Linked DNA regions of Granulosicoccus antarcticus IMCC3135. The protein of the gene in region 1 interacts with the protein of each later gene in a pairwise test. Links are inferred from orthologs where the notes say so. Each region holds a gene or a part of one and is shown on either strand. Other genes may lie near its edges.

What was found. The genes of interacting proteins can lie anywhere in the genome.
Region 2: the proteins of grxD (region 1) and IMCC3135_RS29235 interact in binary tests that used the Escherichia coli proteins (3 or more experiments, as listed by UniProt). The link is inferred for Granulosicoccus antarcticus IMCC3135 from one-to-one orthologs.

Annotation. Positions count from the first base shown.
Region 1 is NZ_CP018632.1:7,248,379-7,256,158, forward strand. What follows is about bases 2,281-5,252. They hold grxD (Grx4 family monothiol glutaredoxin), read right to left. Parts: upstream 3,950-5,252; coding sequence 3,611-3,949; downstream 2,281-3,610. Other genes in these bases: IMCC3135_RS31440 (hypothetical protein), read right to left, coding at 2,281-2,330; rnt (ribonuclease T), read left to right, coding at 2,498-3,160; arfB (alternative ribosome rescue aminoacyl-tRNA hydrolase ArfB), read left to right, coding at 3,176-3,592; IMCC3135_RS31460 (superoxide dismutase), read right to left, coding at 4,166-4,777; IMCC3135_RS31465 (aspartate aminotransferase family protein), read left to right, coding at 5,155-5,252. In the rest of the region: UDP-glucose 4-epimerase GalE, read left to right, coding at 1-139; IMCC3135_RS31435 (serine/threonine-protein kinase), read right to left, coding at 222-1,691; more of IMCC3135_RS31440, read right to left, coding at 1,767-2,280; more of IMCC3135_RS31465, read left to right, coding at 5,253-6,366; argF (ornithine carbamoyltransferase), read left to right, coding at 6,382-7,287; IMCC3135_RS31475 (hypothetical protein), read left to right, coding at 7,311-7,780. UniProt on the Escherichia coli protein: Monothiol glutaredoxin involved in the biogenesis of iron-sulfur clusters.
Region 2 is NZ_CP018632.1:6,754,515-6,759,697, reverse strand. Bases 2,405-5,183 are described here. They hold IMCC3135_RS29235 (BolA family protein), read left to right. Parts: upstream 2,405-3,518; coding sequence 3,519-3,848; downstream 3,849-5,183. Other genes in these bases: IMCC3135_RS29230 (metallophosphoesterase family protein), read right to left, coding at 3,965-5,183; IMCC3135_RS29240 (mechanosensitive ion channel domain-containing protein), read left to right, coding at 2,405-3,364. Also shown: IMCC3135_RS29250 (transglycosylase SLT domain-containing protein), read left to right, coding at 1-691; IMCC3135_RS29245 (M90 family metallopeptidase), read left to right, coding at 710-1,501; more of IMCC3135_RS29240, read left to right, coding at 1,688-2,404. UniProt on the Escherichia coli protein: Transcriptional regulator that plays an important role in general stress response. Has many effects on cell morphology, cell growth and cell division. Acts by regulating the transcription of many genes, including dacA (PBP-5), dacC (PBP-6), ampC and mreB.

The DNA of each region.
Region 1 (7,780 bases):
TCTTATCGCAGCAGTCGACAAGATACATCGCACACTTGACTGGAAGCCCAGCTTTGACGACCTGGATACCATCGTCAGAACGTCACTGGAGTGGGAAAAAACTCTGCAAGCCCGCCGACATAACAGCAACGAAGCCTGATTTATCCGGCTGACCCAATCGTGCAGAGCCCTGATCCCGGACTCGGGGTCAGGGGGCTCTGCATTAAAGACTGGACGAGCCCTTACAGGCTGATATCGACCTGCGCGGCAGTGGCAATGGAAGCTTTCGTTTCCAGCAGATCCGAAATATATCGGTAGTAATGCAAGTGGATCTTGGGCGGCAAATCACTCAGTGCATCCGCGGACAACTCCAGAGCTTTGACATCCGTCAGAGCCCGCAGCGAGTGGGACTCCGATATACCGTTGATAAATCGTGCTTCTCCAAAACAGGCACCGTCGGCCAATACCCGTACGAACTTGTTGTGATAACGGACTTGTGCAATACCATCGGTCAGGATGAGCAGGCAGCGCTGTGAGTTACCGGCAGCCACCAGTGTGTCGCCCCTTTTGAAACTACGTACGCGCACCTTGCTCAGAAGCTGACTGATCTCCCCGTCAGAGAAAGACAGAAAGAACGACTGTCGTTTCAAGCGACTGACCAACTTCTTCCAGGCGGCCGGGCGACGCGTCGCCAAACCGAATTTCTCGATGAAAGGCTGTAATGCATGCGCCAGTTCCTGCCCCGTCTGGTAACGTGCCTCCGGCTTTTTCTGCAGAGATTTTGCCAGCACTTCGGATAACTCAGCAGGCAAGTCAGGGCGTATTTGCCGTAGTTGCGGCGCAGTTCGATGCACAACCAGGCGAAACAGGTCCTTGACCTTGCTTGCCTTGAAAAGCTGGCGACCGGTCAACAACTCAAACAGCACCGTGGAAAGCGAGTAAAAATCACTTTCCGGCCCCAGCTCCTGCCCCAGAATCTGCTCTGGTGACATGTAATTGGGTGTTCCCAGTGTCGGTCCTTTGCGTTTCAGTTCGCCATCTTCCTTCAGCCCAACCGCAATACCAAAGTCCAGCAGCTTCACCACGCCATTGTTAGCCAGCATGATATTGGCCGGCTTGATGTCGCGATGCAAGATACCTTGCTTGTGCGAATAATCCAGGGCGGCACAGCATTCAGCGATAACTCTCAGCGCCTCGTGCACAGGCAACAATGTCTTGCCCTTGCCATATTCCTTCAGCGACTTGCCTTCCACCACCTCCATGACAAGGTAGTTCAACTCCTCGTACTGTCCGGCGTCATAAACCGTCACGATATTGGGGTGTGTCAAACGTCCGGCGGCTATGATCTCTGTTTGATAAGCCCGCTGCGCACCAGGCACCTTGCCCGAGGAAACATGGGCTTCGCCAATGGGCGACAGCTTGACCGCTACTTCACGGCCCAGAAGATTATCCAGAGCCTGATGAACAACACCGCAGGTGCCACTGCCAATACGGCGGCCAATGGTGTAGCGATCAATCTCGGCGGGCACCAGAATATCCAGCGGCCTGATGGACACAGGCGGCGTCACTTTACCGTCACCTGAGCCTCCATCGGTAGGCTTTACCATGTTATCGCCCGCAACCGCTTTTCGTGTTCTCGGCTCATTGCAGGCGATGGCACGACGGGCCAGACGTGCAGCTAATACAGCACTTTGTCGAACGGAGGCTGACACAGGATGTTTTGCAGCTTACTGATATGACAGGAAGGAACAGAATCATAGCATTCTCGCCAGTCGAGCCGGACATACTCACGCAGTAATGATCCATTGTGTTCCTCCCTGCCCCCCAAGCGATGTAGTCGGTGCTGCGCCCTGAAGCGACACTTCGTCAGGCTCAACATTTACCAGTGACTCTGGCCAGATGCTTCCTATAACTGTCGACAGCACAATGAAATACGCTAGCGACATGACAACACTGACGAACATACGAACCTCAAAAGTGTGACGGATGACATGTGCCATCAATGACAGCCCCCAAACCAGCAATACGAAATCTGCCAGCGTTCCAACGGCCCCACCGCCCGGCTCCAGCGAAGCCGGCCTCAGAGCAAATAGCGGCACAGCTGCCATATTTATGAACAGAGAGGCTCCGGAAAGCCCACCAAAGGCTTGTTCGAACCGCCCCGGATGCCCCACAATTGACAGGGCAAGCCATATGACAAGCCCGGTGCATCCGATGTCGATCAGCGACTGCAGGAAAGCACGCTCAACACCAAAAGGCACGGCCAGGGCCATTACGTAGCTGACCACGGCCAAAGCGATGCCAATCTTCAGCTGACCACGGCCCTTCGGCAGGTCCTGTGGCTTGCCCATAAGGAAAGCTATGTTGAAATACTGCTGTATCAGTTCACGCACAGTGCAAAAACGTCGCGCATTCCGGAAAGGTTCGATGGTATCACCTACACCTGCGTGTATCATTCTTCGCTTAGATAACCTTTCCATTGCCATCCCCTCGCACCGCTCAGGAGCGCTTAGCGTATATGTACCAACCCGGACAAGCCTATTCCCTCAGTGATCGTTTCAGAGGCTACCTGCCCGTTGTCGTCGATGTTGAAACCGGCGGATTCAACGAGCGCAATGATGCCTTGCTGGAAATTGCCGCCGTTTTGCTGGGAATTGATGAAAATGGTCAGCTGAAGCCCGTCAAGAGCTACACCACACACGTTGTGCCTTTTGATGGCAGCAACATCGAACCCAAGTCGCTGGAAGTCAATGGAATAGACCCCTACCACCCACTACGGGCTGCCAGAGAAGAGCGCGAAGCGCTGTCTCATATCTTCACGCCGGTGCGAGAAGCCGTCGCTGCTGCCAATTGCACACGTGCCATCCTGGTCGGCCACAATGCCTTCTTCGACCTCAAGTTTGTCAATGCAGCTGCCGATCGTTGCGGTATCAAGAAGAACCCGTTCCACCCGTTCAGCTGCTTTGACACCGTCTCGTTTTGCGGACTGGCCTACGGTCAGACTGTGTTGGCGCGCTCAGCTGTCGCAGCAGGCATGGAATGGGACACCGCAGAAGCCCATTCGGCTATCTACGACACCCGCAAGACAGCCGATCTGTTCTGCTCCGTGATCAACCGCTGGGAAGAGCTGAATGCTGGTACTGAAGCGCCTATTGCAGACGGCTCCTACGTACCTCGCTGAGCGTGTGCCGCCATCATGCTGAAGATCAACGACAACCTGTCCATTCCCATCGAGGAAATCGAGTGGCAGGCTATCCGTTCTCAGGGTGCTGGCGGCCAGAACGTCAACAAGGTTTCATCGGCTGTGCACCTGCGCTTTGACGTCAATGCATCCAGCCTGCCCGAACATATCCGGCAAAAACTGTTACAAATCAAGGACAAGCGCCTGACCAAGGATGGCGTGATCGTGATCAAGGCACAGCAGCATCGTCGTCAGGACCAGAATCACGCGGATGCTCTGCAACGACTTGCCGAACTGATCAGGGAGGGGGTACACGTCCCGATCAAACGCCGCCCTACCCGCCCGACCCGAAACTCGGTGTCACGGCGACTGGACAACAAGACAAAACACTCAAGACTGAAAGCCAGCCGCGGCAAGATTGACCACGACTGACCGTTAATTCAGTCAAATTCAGGCTGATTGAGCTGCAGCCTTGTCGATCATTTTCTTCAAATCGCCGCTTTCGGCCAGTTCCATGACGATATCGCAGCCACCGACCAGCTCCCCTTCGATATACAGCTGTGGAAATGTTGGCCAGTCAGAAACCTGCGGCAGAGTCTCGCGAATCGCAGGGTCTGCAATGATATTGACGAAAGCAAATTCCTGTTCGCATTGCTTCAATGCTTCTACTGTGCGCATGGAAAAACCGCACATGGGCAACTGAGGCGTGCCTTTCATGTAGAGAATTATCGAATTTTCGGAAATTTGCTGTTCGATACGGGTACGGACGTCGGATGCTTGGTCACTCATGATGCTGCTTGCTCACGGTCAAAAATCAAGATAGTGGCCGGCAGTGTACTCCCAGTGATGGGTGCGCACACTCGGCAGACGGATAATCTGGGGAGTTACCAGCAAAACTGCAAGAGGCGTCGCGCCGGACGGAACATTCACACCGTCCGGCAACGTAACGCCCTACCCCGGCCCCAGTACATCCCGGGGCCGGGGGTCTGACTCAAAAAGCGTGGATCAGCTCGCAGATGCGGCAGCGAATCGCTCTGAAGTCTTGGCCCAATCAACTACTTCCAACCAACCATCGATGTAGTCAGGACGCTTGTTCTGATACTTCAGGTAATAAGCGTGCTCCCAGACATCCAGTGCAAGGATCGGAGTGCCCTGGCTATCGGCAACCGACATCAGTGGGTTGTCCTGGTTAGGCGTTGAGGTGATTTCCAGCTTGCCGTTCTTGACGATCAGCCAGGCAAAACCAGAACCAAAGCGTGTGATACCAGCCTGCTTCAGGCCAGTCTTGAGCTCAGCCATGGAACCGAATGTGGAATCAATAGCTGTCGCCAGCTCACTGCTGGGAGCGCTGCCACCGTTGCACATGGAGTTCCAGTACAAAATGTGGTTGTAGTAACCACCACCGTTGTTACGAATCGCCGGAGAAGTGCTTGAGTCAACCTGAGCCATTACTTCTTCCAGTGACTTGTCAGCCAATGGAGTGTCGTTCACAGCACCTGTAAAGTTGTTGAAATAGGTGCGGTGATGCCGGTCGTAATGGATCTCCATGGTCTGAGCATCCACATGTGGCTCAAGAGCCGTGAAGTCATAAGGCAGATCTGGGAATGTGAAAGACATGTAAAACTCCTTGAATGTTGTACGAAACAACCGACGCCAGCGAACCGGCGGCGGTAATCATGGAAACGGCTCTTTGCCAGCCCCGTAAAAGACCGGCTACCGACCGCTGTGCATCGGCATTACCGTATACCAGTACTGATGGAATTACCGACGTATGGTCTCACCGTAGTTTCCGCCTTGGCAAGCTTGGGGGAGCGTGATGGTAGAATCTGCATGTCACCCTGCTCTCAGCCGTAACCTGCCGGCCTTTGAGAGGGACTACACGAGCTGCGCTCAAGTCATTGTCCAGAGGCAATCCCTGAAACGATGGCTTGGCGAGTCCGCGCAACTGTAATAGTATCAGGCGCCTGTTATTCAACCCTTAAGGCCTTACTACGATGGCTTCATTGATGGCCGCCTACGGTCGTTTGCCCGTTTCCATGCTCCGCGGCGAAGGCGCTCGCCTGTGGGATGACAAAGGTCGCGAGTATCTGGACGCACTGAGCGGCATCGCCGTCTGTTCTCTGGGACACGCTAACCCTGTCATCGCCGAAGCTATTGCCAGCCAGGCTCGTGAGCTCATGCACGTCAGCAATGTCTACAACATTCCCCAGCAGGAAGAGCTTGGCGAACAACTGTGCCGTGTATCTGGCATGGACAAGGCTTTCTTCTGCAATTCAGGTGCAGAGGCCAACGAGGCTGCCATCAAGATCGCACGCTTGCATGGCCATGCCAAAGGCATTGCAACACCCACCATAATCGTCATGGATACCGCCTTTCATGGCCGCACCCTGGCGACTATCTCGGCGACCGGCAATCAGAAAATCAAGGCAGGCTTCGGCCCGATGCTGGAGGGCTTCGAAATCGTGCCTTTCAACGATGTGGCAGCCATTGAGGTCGTCGCCAGCAAACGCGATGACGTCGTCGCCATCATGGTCGAGCCCATTCAGGGCGAAGGGGGCGTCAACATTCCCGACGAAGGCTATCTCAAGGCACTGCGCGCACTGTGCGATCAGCACGACTGGCTACTCATTTGCGACGAAATCCAATCGGGAATGGGCCGCACCGGCACCTGGTTTGCCCATCAACACGAAGGCATACAACCGGACATCATGTCCGTGGCCAAGGCGCTGGGGAACGGCATGCCGATCGGTGCCTGCCTGGCTCGTGGCGCTGCTGCAGAATTGATTCAGCCCGGCACTCATGGCACAACCTTTGGCGGCAATCCGCTTGCCTGCCGAGTCGGTCTCACCGTTATCCAGGAAATGGAGCGCCTTGATCTGATAAACCGTGCGGATGAACTGGGCAAGCGCATGCTCGACGGTTTCCACAGCGCTCTGCATAATCAACCAGGCGTTCGTGCGATCAGAGGCCAGGGCCTCATGCTGGGTGTCGAGCTCGATGTACCCTGCCCCGAACTGGTCAGAAATGGCCTGGATGCCGGCATCCTGTTCAATGTCACCGCTGGCAATGTCATACGCCTGCTACCGCCGTTCATCATCACCAACGAAGAGGCCGATGAAATCGTACGTCGCATTTGCGATCTGATCATCGACTTCCTGCAGCACGCCGACCTTCCAGCAAGCAGTTCTGCTGGCTCCAACGCCTGAACTGTTTCCAAAAAAATGCGACATTTTCTATCCGAGAACGATCTCACGGCAGACGAATTCCGCGCCATCATCCAGCGTGGCAGCGAACTGCGAAAACAATGGGAATCTCACAGCTGTGAAGTGACCCTCCCACAGCGCGTGCTGGGCATGATTTTCGAAAAATCCTCTACCCGCACACGCGTATCCTTCGAAGCCGGCATGACGCAGCTGGGTGGCCATGCGATCTACCTGTCACCGGACAACACACAACTGGGACGCGGCGAACCCCAGGCTGATACGGCGCGAGTACTGTCGCAGATGGTCGATGCCATCTCGGTACGCACCTTTTCGCACGAGTCACTGGAGCGTTTCAGTGAAAATGCAACAGTGCCTGTTATCAATGCCCTGACTGATCTGCTACACCCCTGCCAGCTACTGGCCGACATGCAAACCTATCTGGATCACCGTGGTGATATCAGCGGCAAGCGCGTGGCGTGGATTGGTGATGGCAACAACATGTGCAATTCCTATCTGAACACAGCTCGCCTGCTCGGCTTCCACCTGTGCTTTGCCTGCCCTGATGGCTACGAGCCGGATGCACAGATACTGGCAAACGCCGGCAACCATGCCAGTCGTGCAGCAACGCCTGCAGAAGCCTGCACCGGTGCTGATCTGATCGTCACTGATGTCTGGGCCAGCATGGGACAAGAAGAGGAACAGAAGGCCCGCCTGGTGGCTTTTGAAGGCTATGAGATCAACACCGAGATGATGGCTCTGGCCAATGAGGACGCTTTGTTCATGCATTGTCTGCCAGCACATCGCGGCGAAGAAGTGTCAGCGGAGGTCATTGACGGCTCTCAGAGTGTCGTCTGGGAAGAGGCCGGCAATCGACTCCACGCACAGAAGGCCCTGCTGGAATTTTTGCTACTACACGCCCAATAGCCAGAACACGGAATTTTTCAATCATGTCCATCAAAGACAGTTTCACCGACGACGAATGGTTTCTGCTCAGTGCCATGCCCGGACTGATTGGAGCTGCCATGAGCAATGCAGCCCCCAGCGGCATCATTGGCACAATCAAGGAAATGAGTGCCACCATGCGGGCTTCGGCACAAGCCAAATACGACCATCCGGAGAGCGAACTGATCAGCGAGCTGATCACCAAAGCTGCAAACTGGGAGGAGGCTAAAGAGAAAGCGGCCGATTATCGTGAGCGGGCTCAGGCACACGTCAAGTCCGCCAATGTTCATAACCGTGAAGATCTGCAGAACATGGCGGTGAATGATTGCCGTACAGCCGCAAGACTGGTTGAGGAGCGTTGCAGTGAAGCCGATGCAAAAGTCTACAAAGAGTGGACAATCAACGTCGCACGTTCAGTAGCTGAAGCGGCCAAGGAAGGCAGCATACTGGGGTTTGGCGGTGAACGCGTCTCAGC
Region 2 (5,183 bases), 500 kb from region 1 along the record:
ATTTCATCATGTTGATCTGACCAATGAAAGTCGTCGCGAATGGAATAACTGGCTACGTGGCAAGACCAGCGAGGAACTGGCGACGGCTGCCGTTCTGGCGAGTAGCTGGGGTATGCATGATCGGGCAATCTATGCGGCCGGCTTGAGTGACAGCCCGCGAGCCATTGCACTGCGCTTTCCGGTGCTCTATCGCAGTGATGTTGCCAGGGCATCAATGGAACACAGTATCGAACCTGCCTGGATATTCGGTGTAATGCGTCGTGAGAGTGCCTACATCCGGGATGTACGTTCCGGTGCTGGTGCGGTGGGGCTGATGCAGCTGATGCCGGCAACGGCCAAATATGTGGCCGGCCTGCAAGGCAAGAGAAACTGGAAAGGCGATTTGACTGACTCCGCTACCAATATCGGATTTGGTACCTACTATCTGCGACATGTGATGAACAAGTTCAATGATCATCAGGTGCTGGCGACCGCCAGTTACAACGCCGGACCCAGTCGAGTTGATCAGTGGTTACGGGACAGCAGTATCGAGGCGGATATCTGGATAGACACGATTCCGTTTACCGAAACAAGGCGCTATGTGCGTGCAGTGCTGGCCTACGCTGCCATCTATGATTACCACCTGAGGGGGACGGCCCAGCGCCTGAGTGAAAAGCTACGCCCCATACCGGCAGCTGCATCCGGGGTCTGATCCAGAGTCGTGTAGTAGATGCCGTGGTACAAAGATCTTTTCAGGGGCCGTCGGGTAGTTGATCCTCCGGTCACGGAGCAGCTTTGGCAACAGATAGTGGCGCGCAGTCCGGCAGTGCTCCATCTGGACCGAGATGCGCTGGCAAGGCTGAAGCTGGCCGCCGAGCGTTTTTTGCAGACCAAATCATTTGAGGCGGCACGGGGCATGGTGCTGGATGATGGCATACGTTTGCAGATTGCCTTGCATGCCTGTCTGCTGACGCTTGATCTGCCGCATCTGGATTACCGGGCGTTGCATTCGATTATCGTGTACCCGGATGCCTTTCTCTCGCCGCATCGGCATATTGATCAGGCTGGTGTCGTTCATGCTGGTGGGCGAACTCTGGCCGGTGAGGCCTGGTTGAACGGCCCTGTGGTTCTGGCGTGGTCAGATGTGCTGCAACCACGGCCCGGCGGTAATGTCATCCTGCACGAATTCGCACATAAACTTGATGGCGTGAATGGCGTTGTCAATGGCTTTCCGCCGATGCCGCCGAACTTGTCGTCACGGCAATGGTCTCTAGATCTTCAGAGTGCCTTCGATACCTTGAACTGGCAACTTGACAGGGGATTGCCTGCGGCCATTGATGCCTATGCCGCGACAAGTCCTGCGGAATTCTTTGCAGTCTGTAGTGAGTACTTCTTTGAGGCTCCTGGCCAGCTTCATGCTGTATTTCCTGAAGTGTACGAGCAGCTGGAGCAATTCTTCGGGCAACGTACTCTACGGCATCACTCCGCCGGTAGTGCGCCGGCATGGCGGCTGCATTCATGAAATGATGAGTCGACAAGAAAAACCGAAGGTGATGCTAATGTCTGTGTCTTATTGTATTTGGCAAAAATGATGACGATTGTAACTTCGGCGGGTTCACCGTTATCGAGTCGACAGCACACAGGAAATACTCGACCTGCCTGGGTTGTCTGCCTTGTTTTTCTGCTTTGCCAGCTGTGGTCCCCAGTCGTGTTCTCCCAGGCTGTCGAAGCGCCACCACCGGTGTTAGCCGCAGCAGAGGAGGCCCCCAGTATTGATTCACCTCTGGTGGCTTCACCGGAAGCAATTAGTAGCCTTGAGACCATCCAGGCACTGATTCAGGCGAACCTTGATGCCCAGCAGGAACTTCGCAATGAGTTCAAGAGTGCTGATGCCTCCTCGCTGAGTGGTGTCCAGCAACAGCTGGATGAGCTGACAGCTGATTTGAAGCAGTTACGCAAATCATTAGAGCAATCAGCCATCGGTTCTGTGGACACCTCTGTGTTCAACGAAGAGGAAGCCGGATTTGACTGGCAAGTAGAGTTGTCGCAAATTCTCATGCCCATCGTCGACAATCTCAAGGCACTGACCGAAAAGCCTCGCCGGATCAGTAGTTTGCTGACCTCGGTTGAACGCTTGTCAAAGCAGCGAGAGGCAATCGTGATGGCCATGGAGAATATTGATGCAGAGCTTGAGGCAATTGGGCAGCCCGATTTGCAGGCATCACTTGGCTCGATCAGAAAATCATGGAAGCGTCGACTATCGGATAACGATCAGAAAACCAAGCTTGCCAAGCTACAACTTAACGAGCTGCAAAATTCGGATACGAAATGGTGGAATAGTGCGAAGAGTGGCCTGCTTGAGTTCATCAAGGGACGCGGGCTGACACTGTTTCTGGCATTCTGTTTTGCCGTCGTTGTCTGGCATGGACTCAGAGGCCTGTTCAACCTGATCCTGACCAAGCGCGCCTTTGCCGACCACCCGGATTTCAGGACTCGCAAACGCCTGGCTCAATATGTGTTTCGTGCCGTCTCCTTCATGATTGTGCTAGTGGTGGTGGTGGCAGTGTTCTACGTGCGTGGCGACATGCTGCTGTTGGGACTTGCCATCATTGCCGTGGTGGGGCTGGCTCTTGGCCTGCGTCAGGCTGTTCCGCGTTTCTATCATGAGGCGCGATTACTGCTGGATCTGGGCAGTATCAGAGAGAATGAGCGCGTCATGTACAACGGTCTGCCCTGGCAGGTCGTATCGCTCAATGTGCATTCGGTGCTGCGTAACCCAGAACTTACCGGCGTCGTAAGGCTACCGCTCAAACAGATGGGGGAGCTGGTATCACGACCCGCAGGCAAGGAGCCATGGTTTCCTGCCAGCAAGAACGACTATCTCCTGCTTGATAACGGCTTGTTTCGACAGGTCGTGCGTTTGACGCCCGAGGTGATTGAATTGCAAAGTGGCGGCGGTAGCATCACCTCCGTACCCTCGAATGAGTTCTATCGCTGGACCTTTGAAAACCTGTCCCGAGGGGAGACTTATGCCATACCTGCAGTATTTGGTATCGACTATCAATTGCAGGACATCAGCCTGAGCACGGTTGCCCCGCGTTTACGAGAGGCTATCGAATACGCCATTATGCACAGTGACTACAAGCAGTCGCTCAAACAGGTTCAGGTCGAGTTCAAGGCGGCGGGTGCCTCGTCACTGGATTTCTGGATTTACGTGACTATGCAGAGCTCTGCCGTCACCGGCTTGTTCAAGATAGAGCGGATGATTCAGCAGGCGTGTGTGAAGGTGTGTACCGAGGAAAACTGGGGTATCCCGTTCCCGCATATGACTGTTCAGCAGTTGCCCGCGAGTGCTCCTCCTGCTCCACCTCCACCTGCCATCTGATAATGGCTGTCTGAGGCCTGGAATCTGGTTGCATGTTTGAGGGTCAGGTAATTTTCGGCAATCATCATGAGCAGGCTTTGCATACCCTATCGCTCATGCACCGCTGATTGAAGTCAGGCGTTATCATGGGCAGATAAAATGAGGAATCTGTCGAATGAAAGTAGCAACCGTAATCAATGACATTCTGGTGGAGGCTCTAGCACCTACCGTGCTGGACGTTATCAACGAAAGCCATATGCACAATGTGCCTGCCGGCTCTGAAAGTCACTTCAAGCTGGTGGTTGTGAGTAATGAGTTTGATGGCAAGAATCTGATCGGTCGTCATCGCACCATCAATAAACTGTTGGCAGAGCAGTTGAAGAATGATATCCATGCACTGTCCATGCATACCTATACCTCTGCAGAATGGAGCGAGCGGGGCGGAGATGTCCCTGAGTCACCTCCCTGCATGGGCGGCAAGGCACATGAAGCTGATAGTGACTGATACATGCTGGTGTCGTTCTTTAGGGATTATTTCACGATCCCTTAGTCCGGGTTATCTCTTGGCATCCCCTGAAGACTTGCGAAACACAATGGTTGGACTACTAGCCACGCAGGACTTCAAGGGCGCAGTTCGATGAAATCAGTCATCGAGCCTGCAGGTTCAAGCCGCTGCAGGGACTGCTGCAGGACGCCTAGAAAAACATGAAAGAAAGCAGCGGTGGGATTATTTTCCACTGATTGCAGATCGCCGAATTCCTGTGCCAGAAACCGATAGAGATTCAATCGCTGCAGAGGGGAAAAGCTGGCTGCCTGATGACCTGCGTGACGCAGGCAGTACCAGTCGACAATCAGATCCATTATCGAGCAATCCTGAAATACGTCGATGTCCAGCGAGTGGGCGATACTTAAGGATTTGAGCTCGGCGGCGTACTGGGTATCGATAGCTGGAATGCCGTCATGTTGAGCGCCGAGTTGTCGGGCGCCGTTGCGTCGGGCGCCGCGGCGTTGGGCGATCAGAAAGCTCGCCAGATCAGCCACGTTCCGGCCCTCCAGTTCGCCGGCAATGTCTGTCGGCCATTCTTTAGGTAGATAGCTTTGCGCGACACGCGAATACATCCTTTTGTACAGAAAATCACCGTAGTTCAATGCATCCAGCGCACGATCCTGTGAACGCTTCAAGGCATCGTTTTCAGCTCGGTAACAACCCAGCAGCCACGGATCGAGGGCGAGTGAATTGAGCGAAATGGTCTCGACTCTGCATCGCTCAGCTGTGGCGTGAAGGCTCTTGTAGGCCGGTGGGAAAGCCGCCAGGGAAGGCACTGCAATATCGGTAAACTGTTGATTGCCGATATTGCAGGTCGATTTACCATTGATATGCAGATGACCACCCAGGTGCAATCTGAGCCCCACCTCCAGTAAAGTCTCGGCGACTTGCTTGTCTGGGCGTCGACGCAAGGTTTCTGTCTGGCCGAAGAGTCTGCTTTCGCTCAGACTCCAATCATCAAAAGCATCCATGGCCGGATAGTGGGAGAAACTCAGCAGGGCTTTGCCGAGTTGGCGCGCACGTTTGCTGACATCGCTGATCCAGGTAATCAAATGTGGCTTGCAACGCAGGACTGCATTCCAGCCGGCATCACTGCTGTCGAAAAAGGCTTTTTTTCGAGTGATTTCCCGTTGTCCATTACGGGGCTCGAAAACATTGGCATCGATCATCAACAGCCACAGGCCTGGTTCGGGTTCGACCAGATAGGAGGCATCTATCAGTGAGCGGACTGTTCCACCGTCGGCAGAATGAGCCTCGTAGCGTCGCGAGGCGAAGCTGTCATCGAGTCCGAAA